4 regions of the Parageobacillus sp. NEAU-HV-2 genome follow, and region 4 is predicted to be linked to each of the others. Evidence: riboswitches for the same ligand, from Rfam matches in the RefSeq annotation. Region 4 holds a riboswitch; each other region holds the start of a gene.
What was found. Region 4 has a riboswitch for S-adenosylmethionine ahead of mtnW (2,3-diketo-5-methylthiopentyl-1-phosphate enolase). Riboswitches for the same ligand answer to the same signal wherever they lie in the genome.
Positions count from the first base shown of each region.

Region 1: another riboswitch for S-adenosylmethionine. It lies ahead of AC1WMD_RS09175 (Na+/H+ antiporter NhaC family protein); the one in region 4 lies ahead of mtnW (2,3-diketo-5-methylthiopentyl-1-phosphate enolase).
Region 2: another riboswitch for S-adenosylmethionine. It lies ahead of AC1WMD_RS10530 (O-acetylhomoserine aminocarboxypropyltransferase/cysteine synthase family protein); the one in region 4 lies ahead of mtnW (2,3-diketo-5-methylthiopentyl-1-phosphate enolase).
Region 3: another riboswitch for S-adenosylmethionine. It lies ahead of AC1WMD_RS07685 (methionine ABC transporter ATP-binding protein); the one in region 4 lies ahead of mtnW (2,3-diketo-5-methylthiopentyl-1-phosphate enolase).

Region 1 covers NZ_JBXUJJ010000004.1:177,377-180,820, forward strand. The annotation lists gene AC1WMD_RS09170 (NAD(P)/FAD-dependent oxidoreductase) at 1-148, opposite strand, end outside; gene AC1WMD_RS09175 (Na+/H+ antiporter NhaC family protein) at 532-1,857, opposite strand; SAM riboswitch class I at 1,967-2,072, opposite strand; gene AC1WMD_RS09180 (TetR/AcrR family transcriptional regulator) at 2,240-2,896, opposite strand; gene AC1WMD_RS09185 (DUF2705 family protein) at 2,912-3,444, opposite strand, start outside.
Region 2 covers NZ_JBXUJJ010000005.1:178,811-182,254, reverse strand. The annotation lists gene AC1WMD_RS10535 (methionine ABC transporter ATP-binding protein) at 1-552, opposite strand, end outside; SAM riboswitch class I at 649-757, opposite strand; gene AC1WMD_RS10530 (O-acetylhomoserine aminocarboxypropyltransferase/cysteine synthase family protein) at 875-2,185, opposite strand; SAM riboswitch class I at 2,253-2,358, opposite strand; gene AC1WMD_RS10525 (SCP2 sterol-binding domain-containing protein) at 2,586-2,933, opposite strand; gene AC1WMD_RS10520 (thioredoxin family protein) at 3,122-3,444, opposite strand, start outside.
Region 3 covers NZ_JBXUJJ010000003.1:271,205-274,648, forward strand. The annotation lists gene AC1WMD_RS07680 (bifunctional ADP-dependent NAD(P)H-hydrate dehydratase/NAD(P)H-hydrate epimerase) at 1-1,089, opposite strand, end outside; SAM riboswitch class I at 1,290-1,397, shown strand; gene AC1WMD_RS07685 (methionine ABC transporter ATP-binding protein) at 1,544-2,557, shown strand; gene AC1WMD_RS07690 (methionine ABC transporter permease) at 2,547-3,212, shown strand; gene AC1WMD_RS07695 (MetQ/NlpA family ABC transporter substrate-binding protein) at 3,250-3,444, shown strand, end outside.
Region 4 covers NZ_JBXUJJ010000001.1:309,126-312,569, forward strand. The annotation lists gene AC1WMD_RS01745 (pyridoxal phosphate-dependent aminotransferase) at 1-1,165, shown strand, start outside; SAM riboswitch class I at 1,237-1,348, shown strand; gene mtnW (2,3-diketo-5-methylthiopentyl-1-phosphate enolase) at 1,414-2,655, shown strand; gene mtnX (2-hydroxy-3-keto-5-methylthiopentenyl-1-phosphate phosphatase) at 2,652-3,311, shown strand; gene AC1WMD_RS01760 (methylthioribulose 1-phosphate dehydratase) at 3,308-3,444, shown strand, end outside.

The DNA.
Region 1 (3,444 bases), on a different contig from region 4:
AGCGCATCTCCTTCGGCCATTGCCTAAACGATGAACCAATGCGATCACGCTCTAAAATCCCGAAATTCTCAATCCCTAACTGCTTGAATAATATTCCCATTCCAATCCCAGCAGGACCTGCTCCAACGATAAGAAAAAAAGGTTTCATTTCTTCTCACCTCTTGTTGATAATAGTAATCATTACGTTTTATAAACTATACCATACGAAATCAAAATTGTGAATAAGGAACATCATTTCTCTGCTATATGGTTTAGTTTTTTCTGAAAGCGTTCATGATTATAAAAACAGATGTATGGTGCAGTGGCCTATAAAAGCTCTCCCTCTACTTTACATCCAGAGACGTACTTCTAGTTTAAGTAATACTCCCTTTACTAACACACAAGGTTATTCATTGATGCTGCTTTACAACCTTTTTGGATGAATAACTCTTGTACTTTATCAAAAAACGACCGTTCGGTTTAATCGTATTCGAGGTCAGAGCAAAAACAAAACTCCATAAAGAAAAGGCCTCAGCACCTGAGACCTTTTCTTTATACCGCTTTATTCACTTCAAAGTTCGCCTTCACTTCTTTTGGCGTTTTCAATTTTGGATAGTCAAGCACAATCGCAAGCATACCACAAACTCCAATTAAGATTGGATAGAATGAATACTGCAAAATACTTAATGGTGAAATGGAAGCAACACCTGCTGCCAAAAGCATTTGCGCACCGTATGGGATGAGCCCTTGGAAACAGCATGAAAAAATATCTAATATGCTGGCAGATTTACGCGGATCAATGTCATATTGATCTGCAATGTTTTTCGCAAGCGGGCCAGCAATTAAAATGGAAATCGTATTGTTTGCTGTTGAAAGATTTGTTAAACTCACTAACCCTGCGATACCGAATTGTGCTCCTTTTTTCGACTTCACATTTCTTGTTACTAATTGAAGTAAATAATCAATTCCACCGTTATGTTTAATGACTTCCACCATACCGGAAATTAAAATCGCAAGCAGCGACAATTCTTGCATTCCAGCGACCCCGTCACCGATGGCTTGAATGAGACCCATTGCACTGTAGCTTCCATCAAGAAGGCCGATGATTCCTGCTAATAAAATGCCGCCTGCTAACACAACTAGTACATTGACACCCATTAATGCAGTCACTAATACACCAAGGTAAGGTAAAATTTTTATCCAATTAAAAGATTGATTCGTCATTTCCGCTTGCTCTCCAGCAGTAAATATCCAGAAAAGAACGATGGTGATAATGGCCGCTGGTAAAACAATGAAAAAGTTCACCTTAAACTTATCTTTCATTTTCGTATTTTGTGTTCGTACTGCCGCAATCGTTGTGTCCGAGATAAAAGATAAGTTATCTCCAAACATGGCACCACCAATGACAGCTGCCATCGATAATGTCAAAGAAATATCCGTTTGTTCGCTAATTCCAACTCCAATCGGCGCTAATGCTACAATCGTTCCCATAGAAGTTCCTAGCGAAATGGAGATAAAACATCCAATGACAAATAAACCGACTATTAATAAATTTTGCGGAATAACGGAAAGGGCTAAGTTGACCGTTGATTCAACAGCCCCCATTTTTTTGGTTACTTCCGAAAATGCCCCTGCTAATAAGAAAATGATGACCATTAACATGACATCGGCATTTCCAGCCCCTTTGGTAAACACTTCAACCTTCTTCGTTAAAGACTCTTTCGGATTCATCATCAACGAAATACTTGCCGCAATCAAAATCGCCACAATGACTGGAAATTTATAAAAATCACCCGTAACAATTCCTGCACCAATGAACAACACTAAAAAGACGACAAACGGAAATAACGCAAATAGATTTCCTTTTTTTAACTCCACTCTTTCCACCTCATTTTATGTTTTTTCGAAAGGTCTATTCACATAGAGAAAAGACCTCTTCTTATCAGAACATAAGAAGAGGTCTTATACGTATCTATATAAGAAACCCTTCTTATCTTTCAAGCACAATGCTTGCTGGATTTGGCACAGCACTCGAAACCGAGTCCGCTGCCGAGACTTCTTCGGGCCAGTCCCTCCGCCTCTCTCGATAAGAAGATAAACGGTTGTATTTCGTTGTAAAAACAACTAAAAGGTTACAACATATTGATCTGTTGTGCAATACACCTTGAGAATGTCTTACTTTTAAATAATTTTCAACAAATCTTAAAATAATATACAAAAATCCCGTAGCTAAACGCCACGGAAAAGGAAAGCAAAAATTCTATTCTGATTTATAGATTCCATATTTCACAATCTTAAGATAATCATTCAGCTCCCTGATCATAGACTCCGTACTATTAATGATATCAATTTGCTTATTTTTGTATAGAGCCAAATACTTATTAGACAGCTGTTCAGCGATTAACATGGTCATGCGGATAACAGTATCCACGGAAATATCCTCTCTAAGTTTTTCCGTTTGGATAAGGTCTTTAATATAAACATGCTCCAGCAAAAAATCTCCCTGGTAAGTTTCGTAGTGTTTTTTAATGATTTCTTCCATTTCCTCCTTTACTGCAGCAGGAGGATTGGTGAAGGCATCCATGATAAACTGAGTTTCTTGGAGATACAGCGCCGTCACTTTTTGTTTCGTCAGTACGATTTCTTTGATCCTTTCAAAGAAATCATCAGATTTTATTTCTCTTAACGCCTTCATTGTTTTTTCCGTAAGAAGGTCCTTCACATAATTCACTAAATAAAGGTATAAGTTTTTCTTGCTCTTAAAATAATGGAAAAGGATCCCCTTGGAAATTCCCGCCCGGCTCGTTATAACATCTGTAGAGGTTTTTTCATAACCATTCTTCACAAATTCCTCGATGGCCACTTTGATAATCAGGTCCTTTTTTTCTTGCGGCTGCTTTTCAAAAGCTGAATACAATTCTAACACCTCTTATTAGACTGCAATATCTTTCTTTCTATATACCATATATGCTGTGAATATACTAATCAAAATAACCGCAGCCATAATAAAGATATACAGAGGATCAAGCTCGTTATTATTAATAATGGAGGCAGCGTCCACATATTTAAACGGACTAAAATATTTTAGAACCTCTAAATCTTCCGACACCCCTGACAAAACATTCATAAAGTAGGCAACTAGGACAATCCCAAGTGAGATGGAAAGGATGTTTCGCGTTTTTTTCATGATTGATGACAACATAAACGCAATTGCACCGAAGGTCAAATGAAGCAATATCGTTGCGACGATTAGCAAACTAAACGTGTCTGTCGGAACATCCGGATCTTTTGCAAATTGAAATCCAATGATGCTTGCTATCGTCGACACCCCGTTAAAGATCAAAATATTTACCAAAACGGCCAAAAGTTTTTCTGTTACGATTTTACTTCTTGTGATCGGCTTTGACAGTAAAAATTCAATCGTTTTTTCATTTTCTTCCTTGGCAAGGATATTGGATGCAAGGA
Region 2 (3,444 bases), on a different contig from region 4:
CACCAAAAGTTCCAAAATGGAATCAGTTGTCTGCGGGTCTAGCGCGGATGTCGCTTCATCGCACAATAACACTTTTGGATTGTTTGCTAACGCACGCGCGATGCCAACGCGCTGCTTTTGCCCGCCGCTCAGCTGTGACGGGTAAGCATGTTCTCTTCCTTGCAGCCCGACAAGCTGAATTAGCTCATCGACCCGCTTTTTCCGCGTTTCTTTCGGGATACCAGCAATTTCTAAAGGAAATGCAATATTTTCATGAACGGTTCTTGACCATAATAAATTAAAATGCTGGAAAATCATCCCGATTTCCTGGCGAGCCTTTCGCAATTCTTTTCCTTTAATATTAGCCATATCCCGTCCGGCAACAATGACTTTACCGCTTGTTGGTTTTTCCAATCCGTTAAGAAGACGGATGAGCGAGCTTTTCCCCGCGCCGCTATATCCGATAATTCCAAAAATTTCCCCTTCTTTAATTTGTAAAGAAACATGATCGACTGCAGTGACCGATCCGTTTGCCGCTTCATATATTTTCGTCACATTTTCCAATGTAATCATGCACATTTTCACCTTCCTTCATCTAGCAGGCGGCTCGTTCCAAAAAGAAAACCTTTCTGCTCGAAGAGAACAGAAAGGTAATCATTACCATTCCGTCTCTTATCTCCCAAAGCAGATGCTTTGTGTGAATTGGCACCATTTCAGCGTATGTGCTGACGGTTGCCGGGCTTCATTGGGCACATCCCTCCACCTCTCTTGATAAGAGCGCAACAATCGCATTATTCAATTACAAATTCTCCATTAATCACAAATGTGATTGTATCACCCTATATTGAACCATGTCAATAAAAAATTTTGCGTCCATATTTTCGGGAATCTTGTTTTATGATGAAACGGAAATAGAAGTAATACCTGTCGCAGCGGCAATGGCCTGCTCTAAATCCTCGATTAAGTCATTGACGTTTTCAATCCCGACGGACAGACGGACTAAATCCTCCGTTACCCCCGACGATTTTAGTTCTTCTTCGTTTAGCTGTTGATGCGTTGTGCTTGCTGGGTGGATGATAAGGCTTTTCGCATCGCCGACATTTGCAACATGCGACCATAATTTCACATGGTTAATGAGCTTCGCACCTGCTTCCCTGCCGCCTTTTAAGCCAAAAACAACGATCGAACCGGCTCCATTTGGCAAATATTTTTTCGCCAACTCTTTTGCTGGATGGCTGTCATGTTCCGGATAAAGCACCCAATCGACTGCAGGATGGCGATCCAAATACTCGACAATTTTTCTCGTGTTAGCAATATGCTCTTTCATACGGACATGCAACGTTTCCATTCCAAGCTGAATTTGAAACGCGTTAAACGGACTGATCGCCGGACCTAAATCTCTTAACAGCTGTACACGCGCTTTGACAATGTAAGCCGCATTGCCAAGCGCTTCGGCATAGACAAGATTGTGATAGCTTGGATCAGGAGTAGTAAACCCTGGGAATTTCTCCGAATTCCAGTCAAAATTGCCGCCATCAACAATAATGCCGCCTAGCGTCGTTCCATTGCCGACAAGCCATTTGGTAGCAGAATGAACAACGATGTCGGCACCATATTCAATCGGCCGGCATAAATACGGAGTGGCAAACGTATTGTCGATAATCAGTGGAATTCCCGCTTCATGGGCAATTTGCGCAACCGCCTCGATATCCAACACGTGCAAGCTAGGATTGCCGATGGTTTCCGCAAAAATCGCTTTCGTTTTTGGCGTAATCGCGGCCCGGAAGTTTTCCGGATTAGACGGATCGACAAAGTGGGTTTTAATTCCGTATTTCGGCAATGTATTAGCGAACAAATTATATGTACCACCATATATCGTCGCTGCCGATACGATTTCATCTCCTGCGCCGGCGATGTTTAAAATCGCCAGGGTAATCGCCGCCATTCCGCTGGCTAAGGCAAGGCTGCCAACGCCTCCTTCTAGCTGAGCTATTCTTTCTTCCAATGCGGTAACGGTCGGGTTATGAATGCGTGTATAAATATATCCTTCTTCCCGCAATGCAAATAGATTGGCGGCATGATCCGTATTGGCGAATAAATAGGCATTCGACTGGTAAATCGGAACTGCTCGCGCGCCGGTCGCAGGATCCGGCTTTACCCCACCGTGAACGGCTATTGTCTCTAAACGATATTGCTTTCCACTCACTATACTTCTCCCCTTTACCTTTTTATAATAAAAACCCTCTCCTTTAAGAAGAGAGGGATATATACTCTTCTTATCTTCCAGAGCCATTTTGCTCTGCTGGACTTGGCACCGTGTTATCGCAACCGGTTGCCGGGTTTCATTGGGCCAGTTCCCTCCACCTCTCTTGATAAGAATCTATTTTTTTAGAATTACGAAAAATGAGCAAATTACAGCGTGCAAAATTCGTGTAGACGTTCACTCTTATTCCGCTTGGCTTTCATGGACAACCATCTCGTTGGTGCTCTGCTTCTTGTCGGTTCAGCTTAAAATCGGTCCCCAATTCATCTATCTTTTCTGAATATTTTAACGCTGTTTATTATACTTGTCAATTCCTTTTCATCTAAAAGCAAATCGCCAATCATTAGCAAACACGTCGGTATGGCTTGGCTAAGTGAAGCAAGGACTCAAGCAATAGCATATGCCGGAAACTTCCCGAAATATGCACTTCTTGCAGACGAATTAGCTGCTGTAATTTCATCCTTCCGCTTAATAGTGATTCCAATGCCTCTTTTGACCCGCGCACCGTTAATACCCGCCGTTCGTCTACTTCCACTTTGGGGCTGATTCGATGTTTTGAAATCACTACGACTGCTGTTCCCGTTTCGGACTCAAAGCGAACGTACAATTCTTCCTCCGGTAAAATCGGCAATAGATGATTTAATGTTTTCATTCGTTCGGCAAGCTGTTTGACTAGTTCACGCATATCCAATTTCCCCTCCTCCTCCGTTACTGCTGTTTCATTTATTTCCATATCTAGCGAGAAGAATCCTTTACAAAAATCTCGACAAATCATCCGGAAAACAAGCAAAGTTCTTATCATTTCCCAAGAAATATGTCAAATGCAGTCAAAATAACGGATGTTTGCAACATGGATAGCTGAGGAGGGGATCGTCGCCCTTAGTCTGTCTTTCGGTTCGTACAAAACCGATTATCGTTTGGTAACATCTCTTTGATCGTTTCATATAAATAAGGAACAGAATGAAACGCATACCACTTTTTAACGATATTGCCGTCCTGAAATAAAAGAAGGCATGGAACGCTTTCGATTTTCCATGCAACCGCTCGCTCTGGCATATAATTAATATCCGTCTGGTAAAAAGGAAGAAACGGAAACAATTCCTCGACTACTTCCAGCATTCGTTTGGCAAGCTGACAAGTGCCGCACATCGGTGTATATAAATAAAGGCAAACAATCTCTTCGTTGCCAATGGCCTCATCAA
Region 3 (3,444 bases), on a different contig from region 4:
CGCGGTGTACTCGTTCCAGAAAAAGAGGGCGTCGGCATCAATAACAAGCGGCACTGGCTGCTGCACGATGGCGGAAACAAGATCGCGGACCTCGTCCGTACGGCCAAGCCCCGGGCCAATCGCGATCGCATCGATATCGAGCGCCGATACATCCAAGGCGCCGGAAAACACTCCGTCCCGTGCCGGACATGGATAGTACATCGCTTCCGGAACGCGGTTGGCGACAACGGAATAAATGTCATCCGGCACCGCCATTGTCAATAATCCTGCTCCGCTTCGCAGCGCCGCTTTGGCCGTTAACGTAATCGCTCCTGTCATCGGACGAGAACCGCCAACAACAAGCAGCTTTCCATGCGTTCCTTTATGGGATGACCGTTTCCGTTTTGGCAACGTCCGCACGACATCGTCCTCTTTCCATACAAAGCGGGGCGCGGCATTCCGCTTGACGGCAAGCGGCGGAATGCCAATGTCAACAACAAGAAGCTCCCCGTAATAATCGGCCGTCGGGAACGTGTACGCCCCAAGTTTCGGACATTGAATGGTGATGGTTACATCGGCACGAATCGCGGTTTCAGTCTCTCCCCCATCCGCTTGGGTTCCGCTCGGAATATCGATCGCATAGACAATAGCGTGGGAGCGGTTGACAAGCTCAATAATCTTTTTATACGGCAGCCGCACCTCCCCTTTCATGCCAATGCCAAGCAAGGCGTCAATAATGACATCGTATTGTAAAATGTACGTGGCAAACGCTTGTTCATTTCCCGCATATGGTTTCCAGTCATATCCGGAACGCTCATACACCTCAAGCGCCGTTTTCGCCGCACCTTTTATCTTTTCTTTCGGCGGAATAAGCCATAAATCAGCATCATATCCGTAGCTTTTCAACATTCTTGCGACGACAAATCCATCACCGCCGTTATTCCCTGTTCCCGCTAACACTACCACACGCGCCGAACGAGGAATGCGTTCGCACAACACATGAAACAGCGCTTGTCCGGCGTTTTCCATCAAAGAATCGGCGCTGATGCCGATTTGTTCAACCGTGTCGCGGTCGATTTCGTACATTTCTGCGGCTGAAACGATATGCATCATGCTCACCTCATCTATTAAATATGTATTTGTCCTATTTCATTAATTTGTTCTCCATGAAAGAGGAAAACACCTGCGAAAAAATTTTTTCGCGGTATAACAACGATGTAAGCGCTGTCTTATCCCATCATCGCAAAAACCAATATTGACAACCGGATTTCTTGGAATTATGATGAATGTAAAAATTGCATACAACAAACCGCTTATCAAGAGTGACCGAGGGAACAGGCCCAATGACGTCCGGCAACCTCCCTTTTAGGGAACGGTGCCAATTCCTGCAGAATGGCTTTCATTCTGAAAGATAAGTCGGGTATTGACATACCGATGCCTCTTTCTGAATGAAAGGGGCTTTTTTGTTTTTCACCTCTAGGAAAAACAAAAAAGCAAAACTTCTTATATACATAGTTTTTCAGAATTACTAAAACTCCGCAAATAGATCGGGAGGGAAGAAGTGATGATCGAAATAAAAAATGTAACAAAAATCTATTCCACGAAAAAGAAACAAGTTGTCGGCGTCGACAACGTATCCTTAACCATTCAAGACGGGGAGATCTTTGGAATCATCGGCTATAGCGGTGCCGGCAAAAGCTCGTTGCTGCGTTGCTTAAATCTTTTAGAACGCCCGACATCTGGCCAAATCATCATCGATGGTGTCGATTTAACGGCATTGAACAGCAAACAGCTGCGGCAGGCCCGCTTAAAAATCGGAATGATTTTTCAACACTTTTATCTTGTCAGCTCCAAAACGGTATTTGAAAATGTCGCATTTGCCTTAAAAGCGGCAAAAAAACCAAAAGAAGAAATTGAAAAAAGAGTCAATGAATTGCTTGAAATGGTCGGGCTTTCCGATAAGCGGGACGCGTACCCTTCTCAGCTAAGCGGCGGTCAAAAGCAGCGGGTCGGCATCGCTCGGGCACTTGCCAACGACCCGACCGTCCTCTTGTGCGACGAAGCAACATCGGCGTTAGACCCAAGTACAACCAAATCGATTTTGACGCTGTTGAAAAAAATCAACCGTGAACTTGGCATTACGATTGTGCTGATTACGCATGAAATGGAAGTAGTCAAAGATATATGCGACCGCGTCGCCGTCATGCAAAACGGGAAAATCATCGAATTAGGTACCGTATATGACATTTTTACAAATCCGAAAGAAGAATTAACAAAGTCCTTTATCAATAGTGTATTGCGGTTTGAACTCCCTGATCATCTGCTGCAGAAGCGGACAGGAACGATTGTCAAAATCCAGTTCAAAGGGAAGACCGCCGAGGAAGCAATCGTTTCTGATATGCTACAAGCCTTTAAAGTAAAAGGCAATATTTTGCATGGAAAAATCGAGTATATTCAAGAGATGCCGCTCGGAATCTTTGTCATGGAGCTGACCGGCGAACCGGAAGAAATCGAGCGAGCCATTAACTACATTTCGCAAAGAACGAACGGATTGGAAGTGATTGCACATGCTGCTTGATGCGTTAATTGATTTAATTCCCGAACTGAACAAAGCGTTTTTAGAGACGATTTATATGGTGGCAATTTCCCTTTTCGTCGCGATCCTTGCCGGTTTGCCGCTCGGAATTCTCCTCTTCGTCACCGACCGCGGGCTGTTTTTGGAGAACACAGTGGTCAAATCCGTCCTTGGCTTTATCGTCAATATGATTCGCTCGATACCGTTTGTCATCTTGCTCGTCGGGCTGTTGCCGCTTACGAAACTGATTACCGGAACAACGATCGGACCTACTGCTGCGTCCGTATCTTTGTCGGTCGCTGCCGTTCCGTTTTTTGCAAGAATTGTAGAAACATCCTTGCGGGAAATCGAAAAAGGGGTAATCGAAGCGGCGGTTGCCGTTGGCGCGACACCGTGGATGATTATCAAAGATGTGCTGCTGCCTGAGGCACGCCCTGGCATTGTGCATGGAATTACAATCACAACGATTAGTTTAGTTGGATATTCGGCAATGGCTGGAATTGTCGGCGGCGGAGGCATCGGCGACCTTGCCATTCGCTTCGGGTATTACCGCTACGACAATACCGTTATGATTACAACGATCGCCATTTTAATTTGTCTTGTCCAAATCATTCAGTTTGCCGGCGACCGCATCGCCCGCTTGGTCGATAAGCGGTGAGGTCGTTGAAATATAAACTACTAAGGGGGACTTTATCATGAAAAAACTATCGATCTTTCTCGTTTTCATGCTTTCCATCGGGCTTCTTGCCGCATGCGCTGGCAAGGAAACGGCTCCCGGCACTCCCGAGAAAAAAGAACTAACGATCGGAGCGACTTCCGGTCCTTACAGCGACATGGTCAATAAAGCGATTAAACCGATATTGGAAAAGAAAGGCTACAAAGTAAAAGTA
Region 4 (3,444 bases):
GCTTCCAAAGCAGTTTTTCGCCTCATTAGTCGCGAAAGTAGCCAAAAAAATCGCGGAAGGATACGATGTCATCAATTTAGGGCAAGGAAATCCGGATCAGCCGACACCGCCACATATCGTTGAAGCGATGCAAAAGGCGGTGGCAAACCCGAAATATCACAAATATTCGCCGTTTCAAGGGTATTCTTTTTTGAAACAGGCGGTTGCCGAGTTTTACGAACGGGAATACGGCGTGACCGTTGACCCCGAAAAAGAAGTCGCCATTTTGTTCGGCGGCAAAGCGGGGCTTGTCGAGATTCCGCAATGCCTCGTGAATCCTGGTGATATCGTGCTCGTTCCTGACCCGGGGTATCCTGACTATTGGTCGGGGATTGCGCTGGCGCGTGCAAAAATGGTGATGATGCCATTGCGTGCCGAACATGGGTTTTTGCCTGATTATAGTGACATTCCTCGCCATATTGCAGAAAAAGCTAAACTTATGTTTTTAAATTATCCAAATAATCCAACCGGAGCGACTGCTTCGCAGGAATTTTTCGAGGAAACGGTGTCGTTTGCCGCCAAGCACGGGATTTGCGTCGTCCATGATTTTGCTTACGGTGCGATTGGCTTTGATGGAAAAAAACCGGTTAGCTTCCTTCAGGCAGAAGGGGCAAAAGACATCGGCGTGGAAATTTATACGTTTTCGAAAACGTATAATATGGCGGGCTGGCGCGTCGCATTTGCCGTCGGCAATGAAAGCGTGATTGCGGCGATTAATTTGCTTCAGGACCATTTATACGTCAGCCTGTTTGGCGCGATTCAAGAAGCGGCAGCAACCGCTCTTCTTTCCTCGCAGCGCTGTGTCGAAGAGCTTGTCGCCTTATATGAATCACGGCGCAATACGTTTATGGCGGCATTGCGGCAAATCGGCTGGGATGTCGCGCCACCGAAGGGCTCGTTTTTCGCGTGGCTGCCGGTGCCGCACGGCTGGACGTCGGAACGTTTTTCCGATTATTTGCTTGAAAAAGCGCATGTGGCTGTCGCGCCGGGAATCGGGTTTGGCGAGCATGGGGAAGGCTATGTGCGCGTTGGCTTATTGACGAGCGAAGCCCGTTTACAAGAAGCCGCGGAGCGGATTGGCAAGCTTTGTCTTTTTGAAAACAAAAAAATGATTGACAACGTTTAAAAATGCTGTCATAATTCAAATTAAATTTGCATGCACGAATAGTCCGAAAAGTGAATACAATATTGCAAGCATTCTTATCAAGAGTAGGTGGAGGGACAAGCCCAATGAAGCCCGGCAACCGGCTTGGCGGTGATCGCGAAGCACGGTGCTAATTCTTGCAGCGGAAACGCTGAGAGATAAGAAGAGTGTCAATTTCAATGCCTCTTCTTATGAAGAGGCTTTTTTGATGAAGAGAAAGAGGGATGAACATGAGTCAAGTCATTGCCACATATCTTATTCACGATGAGAAAGATATAAAGAAAAAAGCAGAAGGCATCGCCCTTGGCTTAACGGTTGGCACATGGACCGACCTGCCTCTATTGGAACAAGAGCAACTGCGCAAACATAAAGGGGAAGTCGTCCATATACAAGAGTTGGAAGAAAGCGAACGGGTAAATCAGTATTTTGGCAAACGGCTGAAGCGCGCGATCGTGCAAATCGCTTATCCGACAGTCAACTTCAGCGCTGACATTCCGGCGCTTTTGGCAACGGTGTTCGGCAAGCTGTCTTTAGACGGAGAAGTAAAATTGCTAGATGTAACGCTCCCTGACGCTTGGAAAAAACAGTTTCCGGGTCCGCGCTTCGGCATCGATGGGATTCGCCAAAAAGTCAATGTATATGACCGTCCGCTTCTCATGAGCATTTTTAAAGGCATTATCGGCCGCGATTTAGCATATTTAACCGAACAGCTGAAGCAGCAGGCGTTTGGCGGGGTCGATCTTGTCAAGGATGATGAAATTTTATTTGACAGCGATGTGCTGCCGTTTGAAAAACGGATTGCGGATGGGAAAGCGGTGCTCAACGAAGTGTTCGAACAGACGGGAAAACGAACGTTATATGCCGTCAATTTAACCGGCAAAATGTTCGAATTGAAAGAAAAAGCAAAACGCGCGGTGGAGCTGGGCGCGGATGTATTGCTGTTTAACGTTTTTGTATACGGGTTGGATGTATTGCAAGGATTACGCGAGGATGAAGAGATTGCCATTCCGATTATGGCTCATCCGGCATTCAGCGGCGCGCTTACCCCGTCGGAATTTTACGGTGTTAAAGCGTCCTTGCTGCTTGGCAAGCTGCTTCGTCTTGCCGGGGCCGACTTTGTCTTGTTCCCATCGCCGTACGGAAGCGTCGCGATCGACAAAGAAGAAGCGCTTGGCATCGCCAAAGAATTAACGGATGAGAAGGAGCCGTTAAAACAGGCGTTTCCGGTGCCGTCAGCGGGCATTCACCCAGGGCTGGTGCCGCTTCTGTTCCGCGATTTCGGCGTAAACAGCGTCGTCAACGCCGGCGGCGGCATTCACGGCCATCCAGACGGAGCGGCAGGGGGCGGCAAAGCGTTCCGCGCTGCCATCGATGCTGTGCTTGCCGGCAAATCTTTACATGAAGCGGCCCGTGACAATGAGGCGTTGCAAAAAGCGCTCGACCTGTGGGGCGCAGTAGAGGTGACATCATGACCAAACGAGTGATCTTTTGCGATTTTGACGGAACGATTACGGACAATGACAACATTATCGCGATTATGAAGCAGTTTGCGCCGCCCGAGTGGGAAGCGTTAAAAGATGATATATTGGCGCAGCGCATCTCCGTGCAGGAAGGGGTGGGGAAAATGTTTTCCCTGCTTCCATCGAGCCGGAAGGAGGAAATTACGGATTTCATTTTGCAAACCGCCCGCCTTCGCGACGGGTTTCGCGAATTTGTCGCATTTACAAAGGAGCACGACATTCCGCTTTATGTCGTCAGCGGTGGCATCGACTTTTTTGTCTATCCGCTGTTAGAAGGACTGGTCGAAAAAGAGCGCATTTTTTGCAACAGTGCTGATTTCAGCGGCGAGACGATCCGCATCACATGGCCGCATGCGTGCGATGGCCAGTGCCAAAACGGCTGTGGCTGCTGCAAGCCATCCTTGTTGAGAAAACTGGCCGTGCCGGATGCATTTCATATCGTGATCGGCGATTCGATCACTGATTTAGAAGTAGCGAAACGGGCTGACCACGTCCTCGCCCGCGACTTCCTGCTAGACAAGTGTCAGGAGCTCGATCTTCCGCACACGCCGTTTACAACGTTTTTCGATGTCATTCATTTTTTGCAGACGATGGAGGTAAACGTATGAGCATCGTTGTGAAAAAATGGAGGGAGTTGGCCGAAGTCAAGGCAGAGCTGGCAGAGCGCGATTGGTTTTTCGCGACGAGCGGCAACTTGTCCATCAAGGTAACGGAGAACCCGCTGACTTTTCTTGTCACCGC